Regions from separate parts of the Camelimonas sp. ID_303_24 genome, predicted to be linked through region 2. Evidence: riboswitches for the same ligand, from Rfam matches in the RefSeq annotation. Region 2 holds a riboswitch; the other holds the start of a gene.
What was found. Region 2 has a riboswitch for S-adenosylmethionine ahead of ACERNI_RS04515 (O-succinylhomoserine sulfhydrylase). Riboswitches for the same ligand answer to the same signal wherever they lie in the genome.
Positions count from the first base shown of each region.

Region 1: another riboswitch for S-adenosylmethionine. It lies ahead of ACERNI_RS02720 (homoserine O-succinyltransferase); the one in region 2 lies ahead of ACERNI_RS04515 (O-succinylhomoserine sulfhydrylase).

Region 1 is NZ_JBLLJM010000002.1:499,460-514,522, reverse strand. It holds gene ACERNI_RS02745 (Ppx/GppA family phosphatase) at 1-591, shown strand, start outside; gene rnd (ribonuclease D) at 884-2,047, opposite strand; gene aspS (aspartate--tRNA ligase) at 2,266-4,059, shown strand; gene ACERNI_RS02730 (glycosyltransferase family 2 protein) at 4,257-5,162, shown strand; gene ACERNI_RS02725 (acyltransferase family protein) at 5,608-6,747, shown strand; gene ACERNI_RS02720 (homoserine O-succinyltransferase) at 6,894-7,820, opposite strand; SAM-I-IV-variant riboswitch at 7,940-8,050, opposite strand; gene ACERNI_RS02715 (CatB-related O-acetyltransferase) at 8,279-8,881, opposite strand; gene ACERNI_RS02710 (hypothetical protein) at 8,982-11,129, opposite strand; gene erpA (iron-sulfur cluster insertion protein ErpA) at 11,491-11,817, opposite strand; gene ACERNI_RS02700 (deoxyguanosinetriphosphate triphosphohydrolase) at 12,138-13,406, shown strand; gene argS (arginine--tRNA ligase) at 13,675-15,063, shown strand, end outside.
Region 2 is NZ_JBLLJM010000003.1:360,325-375,387, forward strand. It holds gene ACERNI_RS04500 (ABC transporter ATP-binding protein) at 1-74, opposite strand, end outside; gene ACERNI_RS04505 (ABC transporter substrate-binding protein) at 77-1,336, opposite strand; gene ACERNI_RS04510 (hypothetical protein) at 1,869-3,143, shown strand; SAM riboswitch at 3,266-3,343, shown strand; gene ACERNI_RS04515 (O-succinylhomoserine sulfhydrylase) at 3,374-4,627, shown strand; gene ACERNI_RS04520 (Lrp/AsnC ligand binding domain-containing protein) at 4,895-5,131, shown strand; gene ACERNI_RS04525 (glycosyltransferase family 4 protein) at 5,145-6,317, shown strand; gene ACERNI_RS04530 (class I SAM-dependent methyltransferase) at 6,319-7,005, shown strand; gene ACERNI_RS04535 (Fur family transcriptional regulator) at 7,119-7,730, shown strand; gene hemW (radical SAM family heme chaperone HemW) at 7,754-8,959, shown strand; gene rsmI (16S rRNA (cytidine(1402)-2'-O)-methyltransferase) at 9,298-10,167, shown strand; gene ACERNI_RS04550 (YraN family protein) at 10,178-10,624, shown strand; gene gshB (glutathione synthase) at 10,882-11,823, shown strand; gene ACERNI_RS04560 ([protein-PII] uridylyltransferase) at 11,981-14,719, shown strand; gene grpE (nucleotide exchange factor GrpE) at 14,784-15,063, shown strand, end outside.

The sequences.
Region 1 (15,063 bases), on a different contig from region 2:
CCGGAGTTGCAGGCCCAGGATCCGCTGCTCGCCATGGCTTCGGAAATGAACTGGCTGCGCTCCCGTTCGCCACGCCATTGCGAGGAGCTGGTGGACTGGGTCGGCGGCCTGTTCGCCTCCCTGCATCTGAGCGAGACGCCGGCGGAAGCGCGGGTGCGCGCGGCGGCCTGCCTGGTTTCAGACGTCTGCTGGCGGGCGCACCCCGACTATCGCGGCGAGCAGGCGCTGATCCTCTTGTCGCAGGCGACTTTCGCAGGCGTTACGCACCCGGAGCGGGGCTTCATGGCCCTGTCCAACTACATCCGGCATGAGGGCCTGTCGATCGAGAGCAATGTCGCCCGCATTCGTGAACTGATGCCGATGCATCTGGTCGAGCGGGCGCGCATTCTCGGCGCCGCCATGCGCGTCGCCTACATTCTTTCAGCCGCCATGGCCGGGGTGCTGCCCCGCTGTCCGCTGACGGTGAAAAAAGGCGTGCTGACCCTGTCCATCCCGGCGGAGCTGGAAAACCTGCGCTCCGATCGCATCGCCAACCGTCTGCGCCAGCTCGGCCGCACGGTCGGCATGCAGGTGCAGATCAGCGTGAGATGAGGCGGCGCCTCGCGGTCGGGTCGCGCGCGCCGTCGCGTCATGATGGTCGCAGCTGCTGTGCGGCGGCGCCTGAAAGGGCGTTCTGGGCAGGCGCCTGTCACAAAGGCGTCTGACTGGTTCAACCCAGCGAGGCTTGGTTGCCTGCATTTGTTGCGGGCATGACGCGCCGCGCCACAGCGGCTTCCAGCAAGAACAACACGACCTCAAGGCCCGCTATCGTGACGTCACGCCTTCGGCGGGACGGAGCGAGGCGCCGGCCCGCGCGCGGCGGGCCACTTGGGCGGCGCCGGGTTCAGCCGGCCTTCTTCTCCGGCAGATCGACGAACGACACCTTGCCCCTGTCGACCACGACGCCGATGCGGCCATGCTTCAGCGCAAGGGCGCGTTCGCCGAAAATTGTCCGGCGCCAGCCCTTGAGCGCCTGGGTGTCGGCGTTGTCGTCGGCGGCGATGGCTTCCAGGTCGTCGGTGGTGGCGATCAGCTTTGGCGCCACCTTTTCATTCTCTGACACCGCCTTCAGCAGCACCTTCAGCAGATCCATCAGCGCGCCGTTGGACGAGCGGCCGCGCTCCTTCGACGGCAGGGTGATGGAGCGCGGATCCTTGTCGAGGGCGCCCTTGATGACGGCGATGATCTCGCCGCCGGCGCGCGAGCGCTCGAAGCCGTTGGGGGTGGAGCGCAGCTGCCCCAGCGCTTCCGCCGTGCGCGGCGCGTTGACGGCGATGTCGATCAGCGCGTCGTCCTTGAGGATGCGCGAGCGCGGCACATCGCGGGAGCGGGCCTCGCGCTCGCGCCAGGCGGCGAGATCGCGCAGCACCAGGGCGTCGCGGGTCTTGCGCAGCCGGCCGCCCAGCTTCAGCCAGGCGTCGTCGGGATTGGTGTCATAAGTCGCTGGCGAGGTCAGAACCGCCATTTCGTCGGCCAGCCAGTCCTCACGTCCGGAGGCGGCGAGCTGGGCGCGCAGCGCTTCATAAACCGCGCGCAAATGGGTGACGTCGCCAAGGGCGTAGCTGACCTGCTGGTCGGTGAGGGGGCGGCGCGACCAGTCGGTGAAGCGCGAGGTCTTGTCGATTCGCGCGCGGGCCAGATCGCTGACCAGCTGCTCATAGGACACGGAATCGCCATAGCCACAGACCATGGCGGCGACCTGGCTGTCGAACAGCGGCGTCGGGATCACATGGCCCATGAACCAGATGATCTCCACATCCTGCCGGGCGGAGTGAAACACCTTCACCACGGCGGGATTGGTCATCAGTTCGAAAAACGGGGCCAGATCAAGGCCTGGGGCCAGCGGATCCACCAGAATCGCCTCATCGGGCGACGCCATCTGGATCAGGCAGAGCTTCGAATAATACGTCGTCTCGCGCAGAAACTCTGTATCGACCGTCACATAGGGATGGGCGGCGAGGCGGGCGCAGGCCGCCGCAAGTTCGGCGGATGAAGTAACTGGCAGCATAACCGGGCTATAGACCACGCTGGGAGGAATGTCCCGACTGTTTAGCTTTTTTGCTGCGTCGGCGCCATAATTTCTCCGCAAGGAGCTGTCTGCGCCTCCCGCAGGGCGTCCGCCATTGACAATGGGGGCGCCGTATGGGTTTTGTCGCGCTCCAACATGCCGCCGGCGTTGCCAAATTTCCCGGCGTCCCCGTTTTTTCAAGGATCTGGCGCAAGACAATGCATCGTTACCGCTCCCATACGTGTGGCGCCCTGCGCGCGTCGGATATCGGCAGCCAGGCGCGACTTTCCGGATGGTGTCACCGTATCCGTGATCACGGCGGCGTGCTGTTTATCGACCTGCGCGATCACTATGGCGTCGTGCAGTGCGTGGTCGATCCCGATTCGCCCGTGTTCAGCCTGATGGAGCAGGTGCGGTCCGAGTGGGTGGTGCGCGTCGACGGCAAGGTCCGCGCCCGTCCCGAGGGCACCGTCAATCCGGAGCTGCCCACCGGCGAGATCGAGATTTACGTCACTGACGCCGAGGTGCTGGGCGCCGCCTCCGAGTTGCCGCTGCCGGTGTTCGGCGATCAGGAATATCCTGAAGAGATCCGTCTGAAGTACCGCTTCCTCGATCTGCGCCGCGAGAAGCTGCACGCCAACATCATGAAGCGCGGGCGCATCATCACCAGCATGCGCAACCGCATGCAGGATCAGGGCTTCTTCGAGTTCCAGACGCCGATCCTGACCGCGTCGTCGCCGGAAGGCGCCCGCGACTTCCTGGTGCCGAGCCGCATCCACCCCGGCAAGTTCTACGCCCTGCCGCAGGCGCCGCAGCAGTACAAGCAGCTCATCATGATGAGCGGCTTCGACCGCTACTTCCAGATCGCGCCGTGCTTCCGCGACGAGGATCCGCGCGCCGACCGCCTGCCGGGCGAGTTCTACCAGCTCGACCTGGAAATGAGCTTCGTCGAGCAGGAAGACATTTTCGCCGCCGTCGAGCCGGTGATCACCGGCGTGTTCGAGGAGTTCGCCGACGGCAAGCCGGTGACCAAGAACTGGCCGCGCATTCCTTACGCGCAATCCCTGCGCAAATACGGCACCGACAAGCCGGACCTGCGTAACCCGCTGGTCATGCAGGAGGTGTCTGAGCATTTCCGCGGCTCCAACTTCAAGGTGTTCGCCAGCATGCTGGAGAAGGCCGGCAATGAGGTGTGGGCGATTCCCGGTCCGGGCGGCGCCAGCCGCTCGTTCTGCGACCGCATGAATTCCTGGGCGCAGGGCGAAGGCCAGAAGGGCCTTGGCTACATCATGTGGGGCGCTGCCGAGGGCGAGGGCGCCACGGGCGTGGTTGGTCGGGGGCCCATCGCCAACAACATCGGGCCGGAGCGCACCGAAGCCATCCGCCAGGCCCTGGGCCTGAAGGAAGGCGACGCCGCCTTCTTCGTCGCTGGCGATCCGCAGAAGTTTTACAAATTCGCCGGCATGGCCCGCACCAAGGTGGGCGAGGACCTGAAGCTGGTCGATCACGACCGTTACGAGCTGGCCTGGATCGTCGACTTCCCGTTCTACGAGTGGAACGAGGACGAGAAGAAGATCGACTTCTCGCACAATCCGTTCTCGATGCCGCAAGGCGGTCTGGAGGCCCTGAACAGCCAGGACCCGCTGACCATCAACGCTTTCCAGTACGACATCGCCTGCAACGGCTATGAAATCGCCTCCGGCGGCATCCGCAACCACCGCCCCGAGGCGATGGTGAAGGCGTTCGAACTGGCGGGCTACGACGAGGCGACCGTGGTTGAGCGCTTCGGCGGCATGTACCGCGCCTTCCAGTATGGCGCGCCGCCCCATGGCGGCATGGCCGCTGGCGTCGATCGCATCGTCATGCTGCTCTGCGGCGTCAACAATCTGCGCGAGATCTCGCTGTTCCCGATGAACCAGCGCGCCGAAGACCTGCTGATGGGCTCGCCCGCCGAAGTGGGGCCGAAGCAGCTGCGCGAACTGCACATCCGGCTCAACCTGCCGGAGGCGTGAGGACCGTGGCCGCCAGGTCTGGTTTCCCGGGTCGCGGCCATGCCCCCAGAAGGGCCTGAACTGGAAGGGGCGTCCGCCGTCACTGGCGGGCGCCCCAATCATGTACAAGGCGCCAGATGCGCGCGCCGGGCGCCGGGTCCGTCGTCGGTGAATGCCGGCGATTCCCGTGAATTCTGGCAGCGTCATGGAGACGTGGGATGAGCGCTGACACCCCGGTCACCGCCATCGTGGTGGCGTGGAACAGCGCCGACGCGCTGCCGGAGTGCCTGACGGCGCTGAACCGCGAGGGCGTCGCCGTCATCGTTGTCGACAACGCCAGCAGCGATGACACGGCGGCGGTGGCCGCGGCCCACGGCGCGCGCGTCATTCGCAATGCGCGCAATGAGGGCTACGGGCGCGGCAACAATATCGGCGTCGCCGCCGCCGGCAGCGACTTCATCCTCGTTATCAATCCCGATTGCGCGCCTGATCCGGGCTGCGTCGCGGCGCTGCTCGCCGCCGCCGGGCGCTGGCCGGACGCCGGCATGCTGGCGCCGCGCATCATCGAGCCGGACGGCCGGCTGTTTTTCCAGCGCCGCTCGCTGCTCTCGCCCTATCTGACCAATCCGCCCGACATCCTGCGCCTGCCGGAAGGCGATTGCTGCGCGCCGTTCCTTTCGGGCGCCTGCCTGCTGATGCGCCGCGCGGTTTTTGAACGGCTGGGCGGCTACGATCCCAATATCTTCCTGTTCTATGAGGATGACGACCTGTGTCGCCGCGTCGCCGAAGCGGGCCTGGCGCTGGTGCATGTGCATGCGGCTGTCGCCCGGCACGGACGCGGCAAATCGGCGGGCAGGGCGCCTGGCCGGGTGTTTCGCGCCCGCTGGCACATGGCGTGGTCGCAGGCTTATGTAGCCGACAAATGGAAATTGCCGTCGCCAGCCCTGGCCACGGCCCTGGTCAATGGCGGCAAGACGCTGCTGGCCCTGTTCAGCTTCCGCCGCGCCACCATCGAGCGTTATGCGGGGAGCGCGGCGGGCGCCCTGGCTTTCCTGAGGGGCAGGCGGGCGCTGGCGCGGGAGAATCTGGAGCCGGCAACGCCGGATGCAAGCGACGGCGGGTGACCAGATGCGTCGGGGGCGCTGGGATTTCTCGCGATGTCATGTCTCACAATGTCATTTCTCGCGATGTTCTGGATGCGCGGCAAATTGCGGCCGGCCCTGGGCCGGGAATTTGCGCGATCGTTCTGATTCACTGCGCTTTCTTAACGCTACATGGTGTCTGCTACGCTGGAGCGCGGTCCAGTCCCGCATGTGGTCATGCGCGATGGTCGTACCGGAAGGCTGGAGTCTGTCTTGCGAAGCCTGGAGCGCTTTACGGTCAGGCGGAAGCGTCGGATCGACTGGAATTCGCTCCAGGTAAAGGCTCCGGTTCACAGGGCAGGCGCCGGCCCCTTGCACTGACGTATTTTCGGCGCGAAGGGTGGAAGCTGCTTGTCCGGCAAGTGCGCGAGGGCATGGCGGCGGGATGAACCGGGGCGGGATGGCCAGAGGCGAGATGGGCAGAGGGATGACCAGCAGGATCGAGCGTGTCGGCGCGGTGCAGGCCGGGGAGGCCGTGGCGGCGGAACCGTGGCGGGGCGGGCTCCTGGGCGCCCCCACGGTGACGGAGGCCTCCGTCGGTCGCGCCAACAATTTCAACCTGCTGCGCCTGGTGATGGCGGTGGCCGTCGTCGTTTCGCATGGCTTCAGCGTCATCACCGGCAATGTGCACGACGAGCCGCTGACAGCCGCGACCGGCTATACCCTGGGCGAGCACGCCGTGAACGGCTTCTTCGTCATTTCCGGCTTCCTGGTCACCATGAGTTTCGACCGGCGCGGCTGGCTTGACTACGCCCTGGCGCGCGTTCTGCGCATCGCGCCGGGTCTGATCGTCGCCACGCTGATGGTTGGCCTGGTGTTTGGCGCGGCGCTCAGCTCGCTCGGGCCGTTTCGCTACCTGGCGGACGCCGGAACCTGGAAATTCGTCGTCCAGACCTTGACCACCTACAAGAGCAACACCGTCTTGCCTGGGGTGTTTGAGAACAACCCGTTCCGCTTCCCCATGGGAACGGTGTGGACCCTCAAATATGAGGTGATCTGTTACGCGGCCGTGTTCGTCATCGGCGCGCTCGGCCTGCTGCGCAGCCGCCGGCTGGCGCTTGGCCTGCTGCTGTCGCTGACCGCCGCCCTGCTGTTGCTGGACTGGCTGCAACCGGACGCAGCCAAGGGCCTGCAGACCGCCGTGCGGCTGCCGTTGCTGTTCACGGCCGGCGCGGTGTTCTATCGCTTTGGCGGCTCCATCCGCCTGTCGATCCTGGTGGCGATGTTCATGGTCGCCGGCGTTGTGCTGCTGCGGAATACCTTCGCCTACAACACGGCGCTGTTCCTCACCGAGGCCTATTGCCTGATGTGGCTGGCGCTGGTTCCGGTCAGCCGTCTCCTCCCCGAGCCGCGCGATGACATTTCCTACGGCGTCTATCTGTACGGCTGGCCCATCCAGCAGGCGTTGCACGCGCTGTTTCCGCTGGCCGGCGCGCTCGTCCTGCTGGCGCCGGCGCTGGCGCTCACCGTGCTCGTTGGCTTCGTCTCGTGGCGGATGGTTGAGAAGCCGGCTCTCAATATCAAGCGCCGTATCCTTGACCGGCGCGACCGCCCGCGGCCGATCTGACGCGCCTCCCGGCAGGCTGACCAGGGCCCTGCGGTGAAATTGGCCGGGGCATACCCGTCTGGACACGACAAGGCCCGCGCCATGCGCGGGCCTTGTCATTGATAGCCGCGAAAGCCGGTGATCTGGCGGTTCAGGGCTTTTGCGCTTCAGCGCTTCCTGTTGCCGATATCGCTCATGTCGAAAGGCGTCGTCTGGTAGATCTCGTTGATCCAGTTGCCGAACAGCAGGTGAGCGTGGCTGCGCCAGCGGTTGTTCGGCATATGCTCCGGATTGTCCCCCGGGAAATAGTCGTGCGGAATCGCCATCGGCACATTGGCGCTGAGGTCACGGAAGTACTCTTCGGCCAGGGAGGTCGAGTCATACTCGATGTGGTTGAACATGTGCAGCGAGGCGGTGGCCGGATCGTCCAGCAGGCACAGGCCCGCCCTGTCGCTTTCCGCCAGCACCTTCACGCCGGAACCGGCCGGAATATCGCTCTTGAGCACCTCGGTCCAGCGCGACACCGGCACCGAGAAATCATCCGAGAAGCCGCGCAGATAGGGCGAGGCCGGACACAGGTTGCGATGGCGGAACACGCCGAACGCCTTCTGTTCCAGCTCATACTTCGGCATGCCGTGGAAATGGTGCACGGCGGCCTGGGCGCCCCAGCAGATGTTGAAGGAGCGGTGCACATTGGTCTGCGTCCAGTCGAAGATCTGGCGCAGTTCATCCCAATAGTTCACCTCCTCGAACGGCAGCCGCTCCACCGGCGCGCCGGTGATGATGAAACCGTCGAACTTCTCATCCCGGATCTCCTCCCACGTGCGGTAGAAGGCAATCATGTGCTCGGCTGATGTGTTGCGCGGCGTGTGGCCGGAGATGCGCACCAGCGTCATCTCCACCTGCAATGGCGTCGCGCCGATCAGGCGGGCGATCTGCGTCTCGGTCCGGATCTTGTTGGGCATCAGGTTGAGGAAGCCGATGCGCAGCGGGCGGATATCCTGACGCACGGCGTCGGTTTCCCGCATGACCATCACGCCCTCGGCCTCAAGGGTGCTGAAAGCAGGCAGGTCATCGGGCAGCTTGATGGGCATCGGCGCATCCACTCGGGTTTCGCGCTCTCCGTGCAGACGGAAAACGCGTCGACAAACGACAGCGCGCAGGCGGCGGGTGGCCGTCTCGCGCTCCGGATTCGGGCAGGTGGATGCGGTGGCTGGTTCCGTTTGGTTGCCGGTCTGGCCACATCCTCCCCTGAGGGGAGCGCCACCTTGCCCGGAACAGGCAGGTTGGCGTTGGGAATGCATCCCAACTCCTGATGTAACGCTCTGTTTAAGCCGGATTCCCTCCACGCACAAGAGGGACGTTTCACGCCAGGGCGCATCCGCGGAAAATAATTCTGCGAGGGCCATCTGTCTGGAAGGATTTCATCCAGGCGGGCGCCGTTTCGCGTCGGGAAGCCGCGTCAGGGCAGGCGGGTGGAGCAAATTTTGATCCGCGCCAGCTGACGTTGCGCCGGTCGCGGATCGCGATATCCCGCCCGTTGCGCCCCCTCTCAGCCGCCGTCGCGAATTTTCCGGACGGCGGCGGCGAAGGCCGTCACATCCGTGTCCTGCAGCAGCGGCAGCAGCGTTTGCACCTGCTCCTTCGGCAGGTCCCACCAGGCGCTGGCGAGCAGGGCGGCGATGTCCGGTTCGCTGAAACGGTAGCGGATGATCCGGGCCGGGTTGCCGCCGACGATGGCGTAGGGCGGCACATCCTTCGTCACCACCGCGCGCGCGGCAACCACGGCGCCATGACCAACCGTCACGCCGGAGAGGATCATGCAGCCCGAGCCGAGCCATACGTCATGGCCAATATGCACGTCGCCCGAGGTGGCGTGGTAGTCGCTGTTCGCGCCCGGCCAGACAGTGGGGAAAGCCGGGAAGGGAAAGGTCGAGACCCAGTCCAGCCGGTGGTTGCCGCCGAGCAGGATCTCCACCTTGTCGGCGATGGAGCAATAGCGGCCGATGCTGAGCTTGGCGCCTGATTCAGCGAACCGCACCTTGGGGCGGCCATAGCTGTAGGCGCCAAAGCTGAAGCCGCGTTTTTTCGCCAGATTCGCCAGATGCACGCGGGTTTCGTTGTGCGGATTGCGCCACTGTCCGATCAGCCCCATGCCTGGTCGTTCTCCCGGGAGGTCAGTTCAACACACCCGCACATGCAACGGGCGTCGCAATGTGCGACGCCCGCGCCATAACGTCAAAGCCTGTTCGGGCCTACTTTGTCGTGGCCTTGAAGTCGAGCGCATCGAACAGCGCGTCCGGGTTGCCGGAGGCTGCGCCAATGACCAATTCGCTGATCGGGTCGCCGTCCGGCTTCCGCGATGTGGCGGAGAGGCTCAGGGAGCCGCTGTCGCGGATGAACTTGCCGAGCGCGCTGGTCAGCGCTTTGGCGCCGTCGCTGGAGCCAATCATCGACGGCAGCAGCATCTGCGCCAGGGCGGCCCAGCCGGCCCGCACCTGGGTCGCGTCGCTGTCGCCCTGTTCCTTAGCCTGCAATTCGGCGAAGCGCTTCGCAAAACCGCTGTCGGTCACGTCCAGCGAGAGGTTCTTCAGCCGGGAGGCGAGCAGCAACTGCTGGCGCCGGTCTTCGTTGGCCGTGAACAGCTCCTGGCTGACATTGCCCAGCAGGCCGGTGATCCTGACGCTGCCGATATCGGCGGCGCCGAAGTAAAACCCGCCGATGCGCAACTGCTGCGTGGCGGCGTCCCATTTGCTGTCGATTGAGGCCGACAGGTCGAGCTTGTCGTAGCCCATGGCGTGCAGCTTGGTCAGGGTGGCGTTCACGGAGGAGTCGTCGTCCTCGCTATCGTCATCCTTCTTCGGCTTCGGCAGGTCGATCACCAGGCGGTCGAGGCTGGTTTCGACGGCGGTGGGCACGCCATTGACCGGGTCGCTGTAAGAGCCGGAAAAACCCTGGACGGTGAATTTGACCCGCTCGCCCGGCGCATCGGGGCTGGCGACGTTGACGTCGATATTCTTCAGGGTCACGCCGCCGGTCGTCGGGGTCAGCGATGACAGGGCAGAATCGTCATCCTTGCCGGCGGCCGCGGCGGCGGAAAGCTTGCGGAACATATCCGCGAGCTTCACCGCAAAGTTGCTGATGCTGCCCTCGCCGATGGCCACGTGATCGCCCTCGACAGGGGCCACCTTCAGGCCGGAGAAGCTGAGCCCACCCTGGGCGACGGCGGAGCCGAACGACAGCGAGGCGATCTCGCCGCGCACGCGCGGCGCCGGCTTGTCGTCGCTTTTGGCGTCCTTGTTCTGGGCATTCTGGCCCTTCGCGTCAGCCTGCTTGCCCGCGTCCTCCTCGTCGTCGTCGCTGCCTTGATCAGGAACGTCGAATGTCATGCCGGTGATGGTGGCCTCGCCGAACGAGAAGGCCTCCAGGATGTCGGCGACATTGCCGTAATAGGCGGCGCGGGCCTTGGGCTCCAGGTCGTCGGGATTCGTCACCGCCTCGATGCCGGCGGTCAGTTCGAGCAGCGGCGTATTGAGCAGGCGGGCTTTGAAGTCCTTGCCGCTCACGCGCTTGATGGCGAAGCTTGCGTCGTCGCTTTTGACGGTGATGTCGCTGGCCGAGAAGGCGCCATAGGCCGGCTGCAACTGGCGATCGGCGTCATTGGCGGCGGCCTCGGTGTAAAGCCGCGCCACAAGCGCCAGATTGACCTGCTCCATGGCCGTCTGGCCGATAGAGCCGCTGGAATTGACCTCGCCCGCCTTCGTGGCGAACGTCGCGCCGCTGGCGGTGATGGCGCCGGCGACGCCGTTCTTCAGATCCGTGATGGTGATCTGCTTCCAGGTCGATGACGATTCGGCCTTGTCGGTCTTCTGGATGAGGACAAGCTCGGGCAGGGTGGCGCGGCTGACGCTGATGTCGACCAGGCGTTTCGCCAGCGGCGTGGCGCTTGTCTTGTCAAAAATGGCGCGCAGGCGCGCTTCGTCCACATTGTCGCCAGCGACTTCGAGCCGGGGAATGCGCAAGGTGAACTGCTTGCCGCTGATCTCGATGTCCGTCAGCGTGACGGACCCGGCTGCCTCGGCGGCGCTCGAAAGGCCGAAGTGGCCAGGCGTGGCGATGGAGCCGACCGAAATCCGCACGCCGTCCTGGCTGGCGGCCACGCGATCAAGTGTCACCGAGCCGGACACCGGATCGACCGAGACGCCGGCCACATCGACGCCGGCGCTGGCGAGGGCGCCGCGCACCTCGCGCGCCGTCCACTGGGCCCCGCCCGCCAGCACGGCGCCGGTGACGACGAATGCCAGCGCGCCGCCTGCTGCGATCCGGCGCGCGGGCCGCCTGCGGGAATTCGCCGGGGCGCCTGCCGGGGGCTGCGCATGGGACGACGTCAGTCTGGAATTCATGGGGGTAACAGTCCTCGGTGGCGTACGGTTGGCTGCGGGTTGGCGGACTTGTTCAGGCTGCCGCCCCCGCCATGAAGAACGACTGGGCGATGCGCGACAGCAGGCAGATGCCGGATCCGGTTCACCAGACGCCGCCACGCCATGGTTGTGGGACGCAACCATGGCGGCTGTAGAGCAAAATCTGGTCGTGCGGGCAAATCCGCCCGGCAATCCGCCCGGGTGGGAGATGGCGCTCCACGAGGCTACGCTCAAGGGGCGCCGGAGGAGAGGCCCGGAAAGCGCCTCCAGAGAGAGGCGCATCGGGAGTGAGACACATCAAAAGAAGGCGCATCTGGGCGAGCGCGCCAGACCGGGGCCGGAACTACAGGGCGAACGACGTGCCGCAACCGCAGGAGGCCGTGGCGTTGGGGTTCTCGATCCTGAACGCCTGTCCCATCAGGTCGTCGACGAAGTCGATCACCGATCCCTGCATGTATTCCAGCGAGACCGGATCAACCAGGACGCCAGCGCCGTCGCGCTCAATGACAATGTCGTCATCGGCGCGGTCACGGTCGATGTCGAAGACGTACTGAAAGCCCGAGCAGCCGCCGCCGTTGACGCTGATGCGCAGCATCGCGCCGCTCGGCTCATTGGCCAGCACCTGCCGGATCCGGCGGGCGGCGCGCTCTGTGACGGTGACGTTCTGCATCGCGGTGTTCCTGCAACATACGGCCAGGAGCCTCTGGCGCCAGCCAGCGGCTTTCCCTGGGCCTGCGCGAAAGGTATGTCCACCAGGGCGCGGCTTCAAGCACCCGGGCGTCCGCGCGCGAATGCCCGGGTGGAAAGTCGGCGGCCTGGCTGTCTGGCCGTCTGGTGGAATTGCAGGTTGAATTGCAGGTGAAATTCCTGGCGCCGGAACACGCCGCCAGGCGCGCCCGGACGGTTCCTGGCGCGGGAATGGCTGGTGGAATGGCCCGCCTTCCACGCCGGAAGGCGCGCGCAGCGGTGGACATGTTTGGGGGGTCTCAGATGACGCATCTGCGTCTGCACGGCGAGCGGTGGACGGCGGCCTGGGCCTGCAATCCGGGGGAGAGCCGGGGGCGTCGCTGGCCCGATGACGATTCGCCCACCCGCAGCCCGTTTCAGCGCGACCGCGACCGGATCATTCACGCAACGGCCTTCCGGCGGCTGAAGCACAAGACCCAGGTGTTCGTGCAGCATGAGGGCGATCATTATCGCACCCGTCTGACCCACACGATCGAGGTGAGCCAGATCGCCCGGGCCATCGCCCGCTGCCTGGGCCTCGACGAGGATCTGGCCGAGGCCATCGCCCTGGCGCATGATCTGGGCCACACGCCGTTTGGCCATGCGGGTGAGGATGCCCTGGAGGCCTGCACGCGGAGCATCGGCGGCTTCGATCACAATGCCCAGGCGCTGCGCGTGGTGACGCGGCTGGAGAGGCGCTACGCCGCCTGGGACGGGCTGAATCTGACCTGGGAAGCCCTGGAAGGTCTGGTGAAGCACAACGGGCCATTGCTCGACGCCAGCGGCCAGCCAACGGCGCGCTACGCCGCGCGCGGCGTGCCGGTGGCCATTCTGGAATACAACGCCATTCATGATCTGTGGCTGCATACCCAGGCCAGCGCCGAGGCCCAGTGCGCCGCTATCGCCGACGATATCGCCTATAACGCCCACGACCTTGATGACGGCTGGCGCGCCGGGCTGTTCGCGGCGGACGACGTGCGCAAGGCGCCTTTTCTCGCCGGCATTCTCCATGAGGTGGAGCAACTCTGGCCCGACCTTGATCTGGCCCGGACGATTCACGAGGTTGTCCGCCGGGTCATCACCCGGTTCGTCGAGGACGTGATTGCTGAAAGCGGTCGTCGAATCACCGCCCTTGGTCCGGCGGACGCCGACGCGATCCGGTTCGCGCCAGAGCCGGTGGTGGCGTTCTCGGAACGAATGGCCGCCGCTGACCGCGACATGAAGCAGTTTCTGTTTCCCCACATGTACCGGCACCGGCGGCTGATGCGCCTGCGCGAGGGGGCGGACTCCATCGTCCGCGATCTCCACGCCCGTTTCCTGGCCGAGCCGGAACTGCTCCCGGCGGAATGGCGGCGCGATCTCAACGGCGAGGCGGGGGAAGACATGCGGCTGCAACGGCGGGTGGCTGATTATATCGCCGGCATGACCGACAGCTACGCCCTGGCGCGTCACCAGGCGCTGTTCCCCCATACCCCCGACGTGACCGCCCGGCCTGAAGCCTGGACCGGCGGACACGATATTTCAGACCATTGACCGGATTGCCGGCAACTGGCCGGTTTTGGCGGCGTCCAGGTCCTGGCCGCTCCGTCGCCCCAGCCCGTGCGTAACTGGCCGCCGTATCCGCCGCCAGCAACGCCTGGCGCCTATGCCTCCCGGCGCCGCATGAGTCGGGCTGATTGGGTTTTGGCATGACTCCTGCTATTGGGGCGGCAGGACTATTGCGGGCGGCGGGATCATTGCGGGCGGCGCGATCCGGAATTGACGCCCAGCGGCCGCCAGGCTTGTGAAGAAGCGTTTTGCAATGAACATTTTTGATATTTACGAACAGCGTTTGAAAACGGTGCTTGAAGGTCTTGCCGCCACCGGCGCCATGCCCGGGGGGCTGGATCTCTCCCGCGTGGTGGTGGAGCCGCCGCGCGACATGAGCCATGGCGATCTCGCCACCAATGCGGCCATGGTGCTGGCGAAGGAAGCGAAGACCAATCCGCGCGCCCTGGCGGCATTGATCGTCGGTCCGCTCGGCGAAGTCGAGGGCGTGGCGTCTGTAGAGATTGCAGGCCCTGGATTTATAAATATACGATTGAAATCAAGCGTTTATCTTGATGTTCTAAAGGCTGTTGTCAACGATCCACAAGCCTTTGGCCGTGCCGCTGCCGGTCGTGGCGCGGTCAATGTGGAGTATGTCTCGGCCAATCCGACCGGCCCGATGCACGTGGGGCACGGGCGCGGCGCGGTGTTTGGCGATGCGCTCGCCAGCCTGCTGGCGTTCGCCGGTCATGACGTGACCCGCGAGTATTATATCAACGACGCCGGCGCCCAGGTCGACGTGCTCGGCCGCTCCGCTTTTCTGCGTTATCGCGAGGCGCTCGGGGAGGATATCGGCGAGATTCCGGCGGGTCTGTATCCGGGCGACTATCTGGTTCCGGTCGGCAAGGCCCTTGCGGAGGCTCACGGTCAGGCCCTGCTGCAGATGCCGGAGGAGGCGTGGCTGCCAATCGTCCGTGACGCCGCCATCGACGCCATGATGGCGATGATCCGGGGTGATCTCGCGGCGATCGGCATCAGCCACGACGTGTTCTTCTCGGAGCGTTCGCTTTCCCGGGGGCCCGACGGCGACCAGATTGGAGCGACCATCGCTGACCTGCGCGCCCGCGACCTGGTGTATGAGGGCCGGTTGCCGCCGCCGAAGGGCCAGCCGGTGGAGGATTGGGAGGATCGCGAGCAGACCCTGTTCCGCGCCACCGCCTTTGGCGACGACGTGGACCGCCCGCTGCTCAAGTCCGACGGCTCCTACACCTATTTCGCCGCCGACATCGCCTATCACCGCTCAAAATACCAGCGCGGCTTCGCCAGCATGATCGACGTCTGGGGCGCCGACCATGGCGGCTATGTAAAGCGCATGAACGCAGCTGTCGCCGCCGTCACCAGCGGCAATGGCAAGCTTGACGTGAAGCTGTGCCAGCTGGTTCGCTTGCTTCGCGATGGCGAACAGGTTAAAATGTCCAAGCGTTCCGGTGACTTCGTCACACTTCGTGATGTGATTGATGAGGTCGGATCAGACCCGGTTCGCTTTATGATGCTGTTCCGGAAGAACGACGCCACGCTGGATTTCGATCTTGCGAAAGTGGTTGAACAATCCAGGGATAACGCCGTGTTTTATGTGCAATATGCACATGCGCGTTGTGCTTCG
Region 2 (15,063 bases):
GACAGGACGATGCTCCCTCCGGCGGCGCCGCCGGAGGCCGGGGCGCCAGTATTTTGATTTGTTGGCATTGTCATTTTCAGTTCGCCAGCGGGCAACCGCTTTCCTCTACGGTCATGAAGGCCTGGTTCCCGGGGATGGTGGCCAGGAGTTTATAGTAATCAAAAGCTTGCTTGCTCTCCGAGGGCTTCTTGACTTCAAACAGGTACATGTCGTGGATCATGCGCCCGTTGGCGAGGACCTTGCCCTTGCGGCTGAAGGCGTCCTCGACAGGCATGGCGCGCAGCTTCGCCGCCACGGCGTCGGCGTCATCCGTACCCGCCGCCTCGATGGCCTTCAGGTACTGCAGCACGGCGGAATAGGTGCCGGCCTGGATCATGTTGGGCATCCGGCCTGTCACCTTCTGGTAACGCTGGCCGAAGGCGCGCGCCTTGTCGTCCAGGTCCCAGTAGAAGCCCTCGCTCAGCACCAGCCCGTTGGCGGCCGGCAGACCGAGGCCATGTACTTCCGACAGGGTGATCAGCAGCGACGCCAGGCGCTGGCCGCCCTGGACGATGCCAAACTCGGCCGCCTGCTTGATGGCGTTGGAGGTGTCCATGCCGGCGTTGGCCAGACCAATGACCTTGGCGCCGGAATTCTGGGCCTGAAGCAGGAAGGACGAGAAATCGGAGGCGTTCAGCGGATGCCGCACCTGGCCAATGACATTGCCGCCCTTTGATTTGACGAATTTCGCGGTCTGTTCCTCAAGCGAATGACCGAAAGCATAGTCCGCGGTCAGGAAGAACCAGTCCTTGCCGCCCTGCTCGACCAGCGCGCCGCCGACAGCCTTGGCCATGGCGTGGGTGTCGAACGCCCAGTGGAAGCCATAGGGCGAGCACTGCTTGCCGGTCAGTTCCGAGGTGGCGGCGCCGGTGACGATATTGATGCGTTTTTTCTCACGCGTGAGCTGCTGCACGGCGAGAGCGGCGGACGAGGAGGTCAACTCGACAATGGCGTCGACCTTGTCAGCGTCATACCAGCGGCGGGCGATGCCGGCGGCGATGTCGGCCTTGTTCTGGTGGTCGGCGTCGATCAGCTCCACCGGCGCGCCCAGCACCTTGCCGCCGAAATCCTCGATGGCGAGACGGGCGGCGGCGACCGAGCCCTTGCCGCCGAAGTCGGCGTAAACGCCTGACTGGTCGTTGAGTACGCCGATACGGACGACGCCATCCGAAATCTTGCCTGGGGCGGCGCCCGGCTTTTCCTGCGCATGGGCGCCATTGGCGACAAGCGCCGAGACCGCCGCGGCGGCCATGGCGACGCGCCTGATTCGGCCGCGTATCGTCACAATTCCAGCCATATTTCGCCTCCTGAACACACTGTGTCCATCGCTACAGTCTGCCCTGCGATGCTTTCAGTGCATAGGTCAATTTTTCGCTCTGAACGCTAATGACCTTGCCCTACAGCGACTTGTCAAGGCTGTTCACGCGAATCGGAGCGACGCCTCCTACGAAGTGTCAACATGCTGTCGCTTTTTGATGTTTGCCACAATTCGACATTCTGACGGCTTGCACTTTTTGCCCGGGCCAGGTCACAGCGCCGCCACGTCATCATCATGATGTGCCTCTAACTGCGCTCCAGAATGAAGGCTCGACCAGTCTCGAAAGGATTGCGACATGGCAGACGCCGCCAGGCCGGATGCAAATGCGCCCAAAACCGGCAAGACCGACGCGGGCCCCGGGAAACAGACGCCTGCGGATACAAAAGCTCCGCCAAAAGGCGATCCTGCGCCGGGCGCCGCCACGCCGAAAGCGCCTGAGCCCCCCGCGGTTGCGCCAGTCGCGGCGAAGGCCGGAAAGGCAGCCGCAACCGCCACAGGAACCGCTGGCAAGATGCCCGTGCAGACAGCCGCTTCGCAGCCGGTGAAAGACAGCGCGCCCCTGGCGGCCGCGACGACGGCGAACGGCAATCCGGGCGACGGCAATCCAGGTAACGGCAGCTCTGGCGCCGGCAATTCTGGCGCAGGCAATTCTGACGCAGGAAAGACGACCGGCCCGGGGACCCCTGCATCTGGCGCGCCTGGAGCTGGCGCGGCCGTCACGCAATCCACCGCGGCCACGTCCGCGATCGCCAGAAGCGCGCCCACGCCGGTGGCCTCGCCTTCTGACAGGGTTGGCGCCACGGCGGCGCAGCCAGACAGGCCGGCCGCAGGAACAGCGACGACCACCGCTGCGGCCGCGGCTGGCGCTGGCCCGACGCCCGCAGCCGCCGCAACCACCTCCGCATACCAGCCCCGCCAGCCAAAATCGGACTGGCGGCCCGATGGCGCCGCCACGCCAACAAAGCCATCCGCCCTGCGCCCGCTGCTGCTGGGCGCGGCCGGCGGCGCGTTTGCCGCGCTGCTGGTTGTCGCCATTGCCGGAACCGGGTCCAGAACCGGCGGCCCCCCGGCCCCGGCCGCCAGCGACGGCAAGATCGCCACAGCGATGGAAGAACTGGAAAAGGAGCGCGCCGCCGCGACCGCCCGCAGCTCGGCTGTTGAAACAGTGGAAAAAGCCGCCGCCGGCTTGAGCGCCCGCCTGGACGCCCTGGAGCAGAAGGCTGGCGCCTCCACCGTTCTGCCGGACGCTGTCGAGAACCGCCTCAAGACGCTTGAGCAGAAAATCGCCGGTCTGGACGCCGCCCAGGCTGGCCGCCCGCAGACCGCCGCGAACGGACGCGAGGATGCGGCGGTTGCCGGCCTCGAGCGCCGCATCGCCGGCCTCGAACAGCGTCTTGCCGCGAACGGCGGCGGACGGAGCCAGATTGATCCGTCCGTAAGCTCCGCGATGCCGGCGGAGCGGGCGCCGCGTCAGGAAGCGCCCTTGCGTCAGGAGCCGGCGCAGCAGGCCTATGCGCCAAACGATGAGCCCCAGGACGGCCTGCGTCCTCCAGGACTGATTCCGGAACCGGCGCAACCGCCCCGGCCGACGGGTCCGGTGCGGGGCTGGGTGCTGCATAATGTCTATGGCGGCGTCGCGGTGCTGGAAGGCCGCAGCGCTGGCGTCGTCGAGGTGCGGCGCGGCCAGAGCGTGCCGGGGCTCGGCCGCATCGCCGGCATCGAGCGACGCGGGCAGCGCTGGGTCGTCACCACCGACAGGGGCGTGATCTCGGCGCCGGCCTATTGACCAGACGGGCCGGAGCGGATCGCCTGCACGGCGCGCCCCGGCCCGTTTTCAGGACAGGGCCCGCCGCGTCTCCCGCCGGGGCGACGCGGCGGCTTGACGGACGGGAAACCCGGGCGTAAGTCTTTCACATCCGTGGTGATTTGGCCGGCCGGCTTGCAGCCACGTTAAATAATTCGCTAAAGGGCCGCGGACGTTTTTTGAGCGACCCGGCTTTCTGGCCGGGTTTTTTCATGTCCGCCCGGATCGCCGGCGTGGGGCATGACGCGCCGCCGCGCGGCGCTGTTGTCGGGGAGACGATCGTGGCCATCAACCGCCCTCTTCATCCGGAATCACGTCTGGTTCACGCCGGTTCGCTGCGCTCGCAGTTCGGCGAGACCTCGGAAGCCATGTTCCTCACCCAGGGGCATGTCTACGAAACCGCCGAGGAATGCGAAGCCCGCTTCAAGGGTGAATCACCAGGCTATCTCTACTCGCGGTTTTCCAATCCCACGGTCGAGATGTTCGAGCAGCGCATGGCGGCGCTGGAAGGCGCCGAGGCGGCGCGCGCCACCGCCTCCGGCATGGCCGCCGTCACCGCCGCCATTCTCGCCCAGGTCAGCGCTGGCGACCATGTGGTGGCCGCCCGGGCGCTGTTCGGCTCCTCGCGCTGGCTGACCGATGAGTTGCTGCCGCGCTATGGCGTGGAAACGACGCTGGTCGACGGCGAGGACCTCGACCAGTGGCGCGCCGCCGTGCGACCCAACACCAGGACGGCGCTGATCGAGAGCCCGGCCAACCCGACCCTGAGCATTGTCGACATCGCCGGCGTGGCGGAGATCGTGCATTCCGTCGGCGCCTCGCTGGTGGTGGACAATGTGTTCGCCACGCCGCTGTGGCAAAGCCCGCTGGAACTGGGCGCCGATTGCGTGGTCTATTCGACCACCAAGCACATCGACGGCCAGGGGCGCTGTCTTGGCGGCGTCATTCTGGGCAGCCAGGCCTTCATCCAGGCCCACATCTTCAACTTCCTGCGCCAGACCGGGCCGGCGATGTCGCCGTTCAACGCCTGGGTGATGCTGAAGGGGCTTGAGACGCTCGCCGTGCGCGTGCGCCAGCAGACCGCCAACGCCGGCGCTGTCGCCGACGCTTTGGCGAGTCACCCCAGGGTGTCGAAGCTGATCTATCCCGGCCGCGCCGACCATCCGCAGGCGGAGCTGATCGCCCGGCAGATGCGGGCCGGCTCGACGCTGGTGGCGCTGGAGGTGAAAGGCGGCAAGGCGGCGGCGTTCCGCTTCATGAACGCCCTGTCGCTGGTGAAGATTTCCAACAATCTGGGCGACGCCAAAAGCCTGATCACCCATCCCGCCACCACCACGCACCAGCGTTTCGACGACGCGGCGCGGGCGGCCATGGGCGTCTCCGACGGCCTGTTGCGGCTTTCGGTCGGCCTCGAGCATGCCGACGACCTGATCGCCGACCTCACGGACGCGCTCGAACGGACGTGAGTTTCACGCGGGCCCAGAAGGCGTTTGGGCGCGGCGCGCCGGCGTGCTAACAAGCGGAGCGGAGCGGGAGCCTGTCCGCGCCTCAGGGCCTGGCGCGCTCCCGCCGCATTTCTCCGGGAAAGTGGCGGACATTTTCCTTGAAACGGCTTGTGGCAGGATCGGTTCACGCTGAACCGGAATTTTGCTTCATCCCTTTGATTGGGTGCGTTTTCCTGACGTAAGGCGGCCTCCGCCTTTCTGGAAGACGCTCCGGTATGAGCGGCGCCCATGCAGACCTTCTTCGTCCAGATCAAGTGCAAACTCGGCCAGACCTACGCCGTGGCCAGCGCCCTCGCCGACCGCGAGATCGCCTCCGAGATCTATTCGATCGCCGGCGACTTCGACATTATCGCCAAATTCCATGTGGACCGGGACGTGGACATCGGCCATTTCGTCGCCGAGAAGGTGCAGCCGATCCCCGGCATCGCCGACACCCGGACGCTCATCACCTTCAAGGCGTTCTGACATCGCCGCCGCCATGGCAGCGACGTCCGTGACCGCCGGCGCGGCGCCCGCCCGGCGCGCGCCGCTGCTCGCCTTCCTGATCACCGAGGACTGGTTTTTCGCCTCGCACTTCCTGCCCATGGCGCGGGCGGCGCGGGAGATGGGCCTCGACGTGGTCATCATCACCCGGGTCCGCGAGCACCAGGGCGTGCTTGAGGCAACCGGGGCGCGCGTCATCGCCCTGGAGGCCGAGCGCAAGAGCCTGAACCCGTTCGCCGTGCTGGCCAATGTGGCGCGCCTCGCCGCCATCCTGAAACGCGAGCAGCCCGACATCCTGCATATGGTGGCGCTGCGGCCGATCCTGATCGGCGGCGTCGCGGCGCGCCGCGCCGGCATCGCCCGCCGGGTGTTCGCCCTGACCGGCCTCGGCTTCCTCGGCGCCCGCAAGGATGCGCTGGGCGCCAACGCGGCGCGGGCAATCCGCGCCTTCGTGCGCGGGCCGCTGGAGAACGCCACCACCCGTTATCTGTTCGAGAACCCGGACGACGCCGCCGGCCTCGATCTGGCGCCGGACGATCCGCGCGTGGTGATCGTTGGCGGCGCCGGCGTCGACCCGGAGCAGTTTACCCCGGCGCCACAACCGCAAGGCCCGACGCTACGCGTCGCCGTGGTGGCGCGGATGTTGTGGTCGAAGGGCGTCGATCTGGCGGTGGAAGCGGTGCGGCTCGCCCGGGCGCGCGGGGCCGACGTCAGCCTGTCGCTGTTTGGCGCGCCCGATCCGTCCAATCCGCGCGCCATTCCGGAAAACACGCTGCGTGAATGGAACGCGCGCCCCGGCGTGACCTGGCATGGCCGCACCAGCGACATCGCCGGCGTCTGGCGCGATCACCATGTGGCGCTGCTGCCGTCGCGCGGTGGCGAGGGCCTGCCGCGCACCCTGCTGGAGGCGGCGGCCTGCGGCCGCGCCATCGTCACCACCGACGTGCCAGGCTGCCGCCATTTCGCCCGCGACGGCGTTGACGGCTTCATCGCCCCGCCCGACGATGCGGCTGCGCTGGCCGATGTTCTCGTGCGCCTTGCCAGTGACCGCGACCTCGTCCTTGCCTGTGGCGAAGCGGCGCGCGCCCGCCTGCTGTCCGGCTTTACCGAACGGCATGTGATGGCGCGCGTCAAAGCCATGTACGCCAGCCTGCTGGACGCCCGCTGAAATGATCGACGACCACGACGCCTTCATTCGCGCCCACACCGCCATCACGGCGACGCCGCACGCCCCGGAGATTTCCCTTTGCCTCGCCACCGAAGCGACGGAGTTGTGGAAGAAAACCGAGGAAGAGCTGGGCGAAATCGGGCTGCCTCCGCCATTTTGGGCCTTTGCCTGGGCCGGCGGCCAGGCGCTGGCGCGCTACATCCTCGACAACCCTGAAACGGTAGCCGGCAAACGGGTTCTGGATTTTGCCTCCGGCTCCGGTCTGGTGGCCATCGCGGCGGCGCGGGCCGGCGCGGCGCATGTGGAAGCGGTGGACATCGATCCGTTTTCCGCCAGCGCCATCGGCATCAACGCGGCGCTCAACAACGCCCGCATCGCGGTGCGGACCGACAATCTGCTTGGCGAACAGCAGGACGGCGCATGGCCCGCCAGTGACTGGCGCGATGAGGGCTGGGACGTCGTGCTTGCCGGCGATATCTGCTATGAGCGCGATCTGGCGGCGCGGGTCATCAGCTGGCTGGAAGCCCTGGCCGGGCGCGGCGCCGCCGTGGTGATTGGCGATCCGGGCCGCAGCTACCTGCCGAAAGCCCGTCTCACCCAGATCGCTGTCTATGAGGTGCCGGTGACGCGGGAGCTGGAGGACAGCGAGGTGAAGCGCACCTGCGTCTGGCGGCTGCGGCGGAACTGAAACATTTGCGGACGGCCGGCGGGCCATCGCAACCCTCGCCGGGTTGCGCCGGCGGGCGCCGGCGCCCACAATACGGATGGAGCGGCGACGGAGGGTTCGCCAGGACCAGGATCATGACCATCAGGCACGGCCACGCACAGCACGGCGCCCACCAGCAGGGCGATGATGGCCGCCACGACCATGGCCAGCCGACGCACGCACAGCATGCGCACGGCGCGCATGATCACGCGCAGTGCGCCCATGCCGACGCCCGCCGCAGGCAGGCGCCCATCGCCATGGCCGAGGCTGACCGCCTGTGCCGCGAGCGCGGCGTGCGGCTGACCGATCTGCGCCGCTCGGTGCTGGCGGCCCTGTATGAAACCCACCGGCCGCTGGGCGCCTATGACCTGGCCGAGATCCTGGCCGGCCAGTCGGGCAAGCGGATCGCTCCGGTGACCGTCTACCGGGTGCTCGAATTTTTGACCGGGCAGGGATTCGTGCACCGGCTGGTGACGCGCAACGCCTTCATCGCCTGCCCACACCAGCACGACGCCGGCGACGTCACCGTGTTCCTGATCTGCGCCCGCTGCGGCGGGGTCGATGAGCTGGAATCCCCGGCGATCAATACGGCGATCGGCGACCTGCTGAAGACCTCGCAATTCACGCCGGCGGCGAAGATCGTCGAGATTGACGGCATCTGCGCCCATTGCCACGGATCGGCCGGGACGCCGGGCGGCGCGGCATAACGCATTCAGGCCCACACCACATCATGCAACAGTCCCCTGCCTCCCAGGCGCCCGCCGCTGTCCCCGCCGTTCCCGCGCGCGCGCCGTTTGACGCCGGCTTCGGCGTTTATGTGCACTGGCCGTTCTGCGCCTCCAAATGCCCCTATTGCGACTTCAACAGCCATGTGCGCCGAGCGCCCGTGGATGAGGCGCGTTATGTGGCGGCGTTCAGGACCGAGCTGGCGCATCGCGCCGCCATCGCCCCGGACCGCACGGTGACCAGCATCTTCTTCGGCGGCGGCACCCCGTCGCTGATGCAGGGCGCGACGGTTGGCGCCATCCTCGACGCCATCGCGGGTTTGTGGCCGGTGGCGCCGGATGCGGAAATCACCCTGGAGGCCAACCCCACCAGCGTCGAGGCCGGCCGGTTCCGCGATTACCGCGCCGCCGGGGTCAACCGCGTCTCGCTCGGCGTCCAGGCGCTCAATGATCCCGACCTGAAACGGCTTGGCCGCCTGCACAGCGCTGAAGAAGCGCTGGCGGCTGTGCGCGTGGCCGGGGAAATTTTCGAGCGCTATTCGTTCGACCTGATCTACGCCCGCCCGCACCAGACCGCAGCCGCCTGGCGGGCCGAGCTGGAACAGGCGATCGCGCGCGCCGTCGAGCACCTGTCGCTGTACCAGCTGACCATCGAACCCGGCACCTGGTTCGACCGGCTGTATCGCGCCGGCAAGCTGACGACGCCGGACGAGGATCTGGCGCGGGCGCTGTGGGACGTGACCCAGGAGGTTTGCGACCGCCACGGCATGCCGGCCTATGAGGTGTCGAACCATGCGCGCCCCGGGGCGGAAAGCCGGCACAACCTGGTGTACTGGCGCTATGGCGAATACGCTGGCGTCGGCCCGGGCGCCCACGGCCGGCTGGTTGGCCCGGACGGACGCCTGGCCATGGCCACCGAACTGGCGCCGGAGAAATGGCTGGAGCAGGTGGAGCGCCAGGGTCACGGCCTCACCGAAACGGAAAGCCTGACGGCTGAGGCCCAGGGCGACGAATATCTGGTGATGGGCCTGCGCCTTGCCGAGGGCATTGTTCCGGCCCGCTATGCAGCCCTTGCCGGCCGGCCGCTCGACGCTGGCCGCATTCGCGACCTCACGGAGCACGGTCTGATCCGCCGCGACGGCGAACGGCTGGCCATCACGCCCGCCGGCTTTCCGGTGCTCAACGCCGTGATCAGCCAGCTGGCGGCGTAAAATTTCCTGACATTTTCTGTCGCCAACCGGAAATTGTCGTCGCTCCGCCTGTCATGAGACGGCGTTCCCGGGGCGGCGTGCTATAATGGCGGCGGCGTTTCCGTACGGATTGCGGAAACAATCCATTTTTTGGCTGGCGCATTTCTTCAGGCGAAGCGGTTTTGACTTCGCCGGAAACTGCTTTGAGATACGACGTAACGCGGCGGGGGAGCTGGACAATGGCTGAGACGCTCAAAAACCGGCGGCCGGACCAGGAGCACCGACAGCAGGGCGGATCTGGCGGCCATGGCGGTTCCGGGCGACGCGAGGCGCAGCCCTCCCGCTTCACCGCCTTCGGCATGGCGGCGGAGGCGGAGCGCATCGCGCCCGGCCTGCATCTGGTGGCGACGCCAATTGGCAACCTGAAGGACATTTCCTTCCGCGCCCTGTCGACGCTGGCCGCCGCCGACGCCATCCTCGCCGAGGACACCCGCGTCACCCGCGTGCTGCTGGCCCATTATGGCGTGACCACGCCGCTGCTGAACTATCACGAGCACAACGCCGCCCAGATGCGCCCCAAAATCATGGCGCGGCTGGCGGAGGGGCAGGCGCTGGCGCTGGTTTCCGACGCCGGCACGCCGCTGGTGTCCGACCCCGGCCACAAGCTGGTGGAGGAGGCGCTGGCGCATGGCCATGCCATCACCACCGCCCCCGGCCCCTCTGCGGTGCTCACCGGGCTGGTGCTCTCCGGCCTGCCGATGGACGCCTTCTTTTTCGGCGGCTTCCTGCCCACGAAACAGGCGGCGCGCAAACATCGTTTGCTTGAGCTGGCCCATGTGCCGGGCACGCTGGCGTTCTTCGAATCACCCCAGCGGGTCGGCGACATGCTGGCCGACGCCGCCGAGGTGCTCGGCGATCGCCCGGCCGCCGTGGCCCGCGAACTGACCAAGATGTTCGAGAATGTGCGGCGCGGCTCGCTCAGCGAACTGGCTGCGCAATATGCGCAGGAAGGACCGCCGCGCGGCGAGATCGTGGTGATGATTGGCGGACCGGACCGGGCCCAGGCCGCCGCCGACGCCGGCGCCACGGTTGACGAGCGCCTGCGCGCCCTGCTCCCGGCCCATTCCATGAAGGAGGCGGTGGCGCTGGTGACGGCGCAAACCGGCCTGCCGCGCAAGGAGGTCTACGCCCGCGCCCTGCTGCTGGGCCGCGCCGACAGCGACGGCTGAGCGCCGGCGCATGCACGGCGTCCCGCCCCCCAACCGCCATCTGGCCAGCAGCGCGCGCGGCAACCGCGCCGAGGCAATGGCGGCGTGGCTGCTGCGCCTGAAAGGTTATCGCATCCTGGCGCGGCGGTTTCGCGCCGGCGCCGGGGAAATCGACCTGATCGCGGCGCGCGGCGATGTCATCGCCTTTGTGGAAGTGAAGGCGCGCCGGCGCATGGACGACGCGGTGGTCGCCATCACGCCCGACAAGCAGCGGCGCATCGCCAGCGCCGCCCGCATCTGGCTGGCGCGCCACCCGGGCTTCGCCGGGCGCACCCTGCGGCTGGACGCGGTGTTCATCGGCGAGATGTCCAGAGAGGGCTTTTGGGGAGCCATTTGGGGCGTCTTCTGGCGCGGCTCGCGCCGCGGCGCTTCCAGTTGGCCGCGGCATCTCAGCAATATCGCGCCGCTAATGCTGTAAAACGCATTGCAGAACGCCAATGCGCGCCGTTGCGCCCGGGCCCCTCGCCGCCATAAATTGACAGGCGCAGGGGTCTGGCCGCGCCAGACCCGGGCACGATGGGAAACCGCCCAGGCCCTGTTGGGCAGGGGCGGTTCTCGCGCCGCCGGAGCGGGTCCGCAGTCAGACGGACATCACAGGTCTCCGGCATCCTGAATTGTCGCGTTTCCGGCGCCGTGCAGGTCGCCTGGCCGGATGCGCCCTGAGACGAGGCCCCCATGGTCCTGAATGTTGCGGTCCAGATGGACCCGATCGCGCGCATCAACATCACCGGCGACTCCACCTTCGCCATGCTGCTTGAAGCGCAGGCCCGGGGGCACCGGCTGTTCTACTACACGCCGGACCAGCTCTCGATGCGCAATGGCGAAGTCAGCGCGCCGATGCGCACGCTGCAGGTGCGCGATGTGGCCGGCGACCATTTCACCGTCGGCGACGCCGAACGCACGCCGCTGGAGCAGATGGACGTGGTGCTGATGCGCCAGGACCCGCCGTTCGACCTGGCCTACATCACCGCGACGCACCTGCTGGAGCGCATTCACCCGAAGGTGCTGGTGGTCAACAACCCGGCCGAGGTGCGCAATGCGCCGGAAAAGCTCTTCGTCACACATTTTCCGCAGCTGATGCCGCCGACGCTGATCAGCCGCGACAAGGCGGAAATTGAGGCGTTCCGTCGCGAATACGGCGCCATCGTCATGAAGCCGCTGCACGGCCACGGCGGCGCGGCGGTGCTGCGCGTGCTGCCGGAGGACCCGAACTTCGGCTCGATGTTCGACCTGTTTTCGGTGACGTTCCGCGAGCCATGGGTGATCCAGCGCTTCCTGCCGGAGGTCGTCCAGGGCGACAAGCGCATCATCCTCGTCGAGGGCAAAGCGCTGGGCGCGGTCAACCGGGTGCCCGCCGCCAATGACATCCGCTCCAACATGGTGCGCGGCGGCGCCGCCAACGCCACCGAACTGACCGGGCGCGAACGTGAGATCTGCGAGACCATCGGACCCGAGTTGGCGAAACGCGGCCTGATCTTTGTCGGCATCGATGTGATCGACGGCAATCTCACCGAAATCAACGTCACCTCGCCCACCGGCATCCGGGCGATCCGCCGCATCGGCGGCCCGGATCTTGCTTCCGCCATGTGGGACGCCATTGAGGCGCGCCGGGCCTGACGATCAGGTCCGGCCTGTCAGGAATGCATGGTCGGTCGCGGCGCGTCGCGTCGCGACCTGTCGTGGGAGCTTTCGCTTGAACCAGGCCGCCGAAACCGTTGCTGTTCCAGCCCTGCCCGACGCGCCGGCGGATGGCGCGGCGCTGACCGAAGCCGTGATGGCGCTGGCCGATGCACACAGCGACGACCTCGACCGCCTGCGCCGCGCCCTGCTGGCCCTGCTGCGGCAGACGCTGGCGGACGGGCGCGCGGCGGCGCGGGTCAAGCTGCTGGAGGAGCGAGACGGACTGCGCTGCGCCCGCCGGCTGTCATGGCTGATGGATTCCATCGTGCAGGCGCTGCACGCGGTGTTCACCCGGCGGTTTTTCCCGGTCAGCAACCCCTCTACCAGCGAGCGGCTGGCCATCGTCGCCACCGGCGGCTACGGCCGGGGCACCATGGCGCCCGGCTCCGACGTGGACCTGCTGTTCCTGACGCCGTGGAAGCCGACGCCGTGGAGCGAGAGCATTGTCGAGGCGGTGCTCTACCTGCTGTGGGACCTGAAGCTGAAGGTCGGCCACGCCACCCGCTCCATCGACGAGTGCATCCGGGAGAGCCGCGGCGATCTGACCATCCGCACCTCGGTGCTTGAGGCGCGGCTGGTGGCCGGCGACGCGGCGCTGTTCGACGACATGGCCCGGCGGTTCGACGCCGAGGTGGTGGAAGGCACGGCGGCGGAGTTCGTCGAGGGCAAGCTCGGCGAGCGGGACGCCCGCCTGCGCCAGCTTGGCGGCGCGTCGCGCTATGTGGTCGAGCCCAACGTCAAGGAAGGCAAGGGCGGCCTGCGCGATCTGAACACGCTGTTCTGGATCGGCAAATATGTCTACCGCGTCCGCGACGCGCGCGAGCTGGTGCGGGCGGGGCTGTTCCTGCGCCAGGAGTACGCCCGCTTCAACGAGTGCGAGGAATTTCTGTGGCGGGTGCGCTGCCACATGCACTTCATCACCGGCCGCGCCGAGGAGCGGCTGTCGTTCGATCTGCAACCCCAGCTGGCGGCGGAGCTCGGCTACACCGACCACGGCGCCCTCTCCGGCGTCGAGCGCTTCATGAAGCGCTACTTCCTCATCGCCAAGGACGTGGGCGATCTCACCGCCATCGTCTGCGCCGCCATGGAGGCGCAGCACGCCAAGAAGCGGCCGATGCTGGACCGCTTCATAAAGCGGCTGAAGCCGGCGGCGCGGCTGAAATCCACCGACTTCCTGCTGGAAGGCGACCGCATCACCGTCCGTTCCGAGGACGTGTTCCGCAACGACCCGGTCAATCTGGTGCGGCTGTTCTGGCTGGCGCAGCAGTACGACCTGCCGCTGCACCCCCACGCCAGCCGCCTCGTCACCCGCTCGCTGAAGCTGATGACCAAGGCGATCCGCGAGGACAGGGAGGCCAACCGGCTGTTCCTTGACATCCTGACGTCAAAAAACTCACCAGAAGCGGTGTTGCGCGCCATGAATGAAACCGGCGTGCTCGGCCGGTTCATCCCGGAGTTCGGCCGGGTCGTCGCGATGATGCAGTTCAACATGTATCACCATTACACGGTGGATGAGCATCTGCTGCGGGCGGTGGGCGTGCTGGCGGAGATCGACGCGGGGCGCATGCAGGACGAGCACCCGGTGTCCAACCGCATCATCGGCGCGCTGCAGCACCGGCGCGTGCTGTATGTGGCGGTGTTCCTGCACGATATCGCCAAGGGCCGGCCGGAGGACCACTCCATCGCCGGGGCGCGCGTCGCCCGGCGGCTGTGTCCGCGCCTCGGCCTGACGCGCACGGAAACCGAACTGGTCGCCTGGTTGATCGAGCATCATCTGCTGATGTCGATGACGGCGCAGAGCCGCGACCTCGCCGACCCGGTGACCATCGACACCTTCGGCAAGGTCGTCCAGACCATGGAGCGCCTGAAGCTGCTGATGATCCTGACCGTCGCCGACATCAAGGCGGTGGGGCCAGGCGTCTGGAACGGCTGGAAGGGCGAGCTGTTGCGGACGCTGTATTTCGAAACCGAGAGCTACATCACCGGCGGTCATGGCGACGCGGCGCGCAGCGAGCGCATGCGCAATGCCCAGGAGGCGCTGCGCATGCTGCTGCCAGCGTGGAGCGACGCGGACTTCGAGGCCTACGCCGCCCGACATTATCCCGCTTACTGGCTGAAGGTGAACCCCGAGCGCAAGGCGCGCCAGGCGGAGCTGTTCCGCAAGACGGCGGCGGACGGCCATACCACCGCCACCGCCGTGGTCACCGACCAGTTTCGCGGCGTCACCGAACTCACGGTCATGGCGCCGGACCACCCGCGCCTGCTGGCGATTATCACCGGCGCCTGCGCCGCGGCGGGCGGCAATATCGTCGACGCGCAGATTTTCACCACCGCCGACGGCATCGCCCTCGACACGATTTTCATCTCGCGGGCCTTTGTCGAGGACGCGGATGAATTGCGGCGCGGCGAACGGATTGGCGAGGCCATGGTGCGGGCGCTGAAGGGCGAGGTGAAGATAGCCGATCTGGTGGCGGCGCGCGGTTCGAAAACCCGCACCCGACCGTTCCACATCGACCCGGAGGTCATCATCGACAACAGCCTGTCGAACCGCGAGACGGTGCTGGAGGTGTCCTGCCTGGACCGCACCGGCCTGCTCTACGACCTGACCACGGCGATCGGCGGCCTCAACCTCAACATTTCATCCGCCCACATTGTCACCTTCGGCGAGCATGCGGTCGACACCTTCTATGTCACCGACCTGACCAACGCCAAAATCGTTGCGCCATCACGCCAGACAGCCATCCGGCGCCGGCTGCTGGAGGCGTTGAAGGCGCCTGGGGCGGCAGGTGGCCAGGGGCCGCGCAAAACCGGCGGCCGCACGGCCGCGCCTTGATTTTGCGGGCAGGCCATCTGATATGGCTGTCAATTCCTTTTCCCTTTTCAACCAGCCGGGTGACATGAACCAGAAGCCGAATGAAGACCGCGATGATCCGGTCGCCACGCCAGATCAGGAAATCCCCGTCTCCGCCGAAGCCGGCGCCGAAGGCGCGCAACGCGACCCGGGCGAGGTGATCGCCGCCCTGGCCGCAGAGAACGCCGAACTGAAGGACAGGTCGCTGCGCGCCCTGGCGGACGTGGAAAACATGCGCCGCCGCACCCAGAAAGAGGTGGCGGACGCCCGCGCCTATGGCGCGACCAACTTTGCCCGCGACATGCTGACGGTCGTCGACAATATCA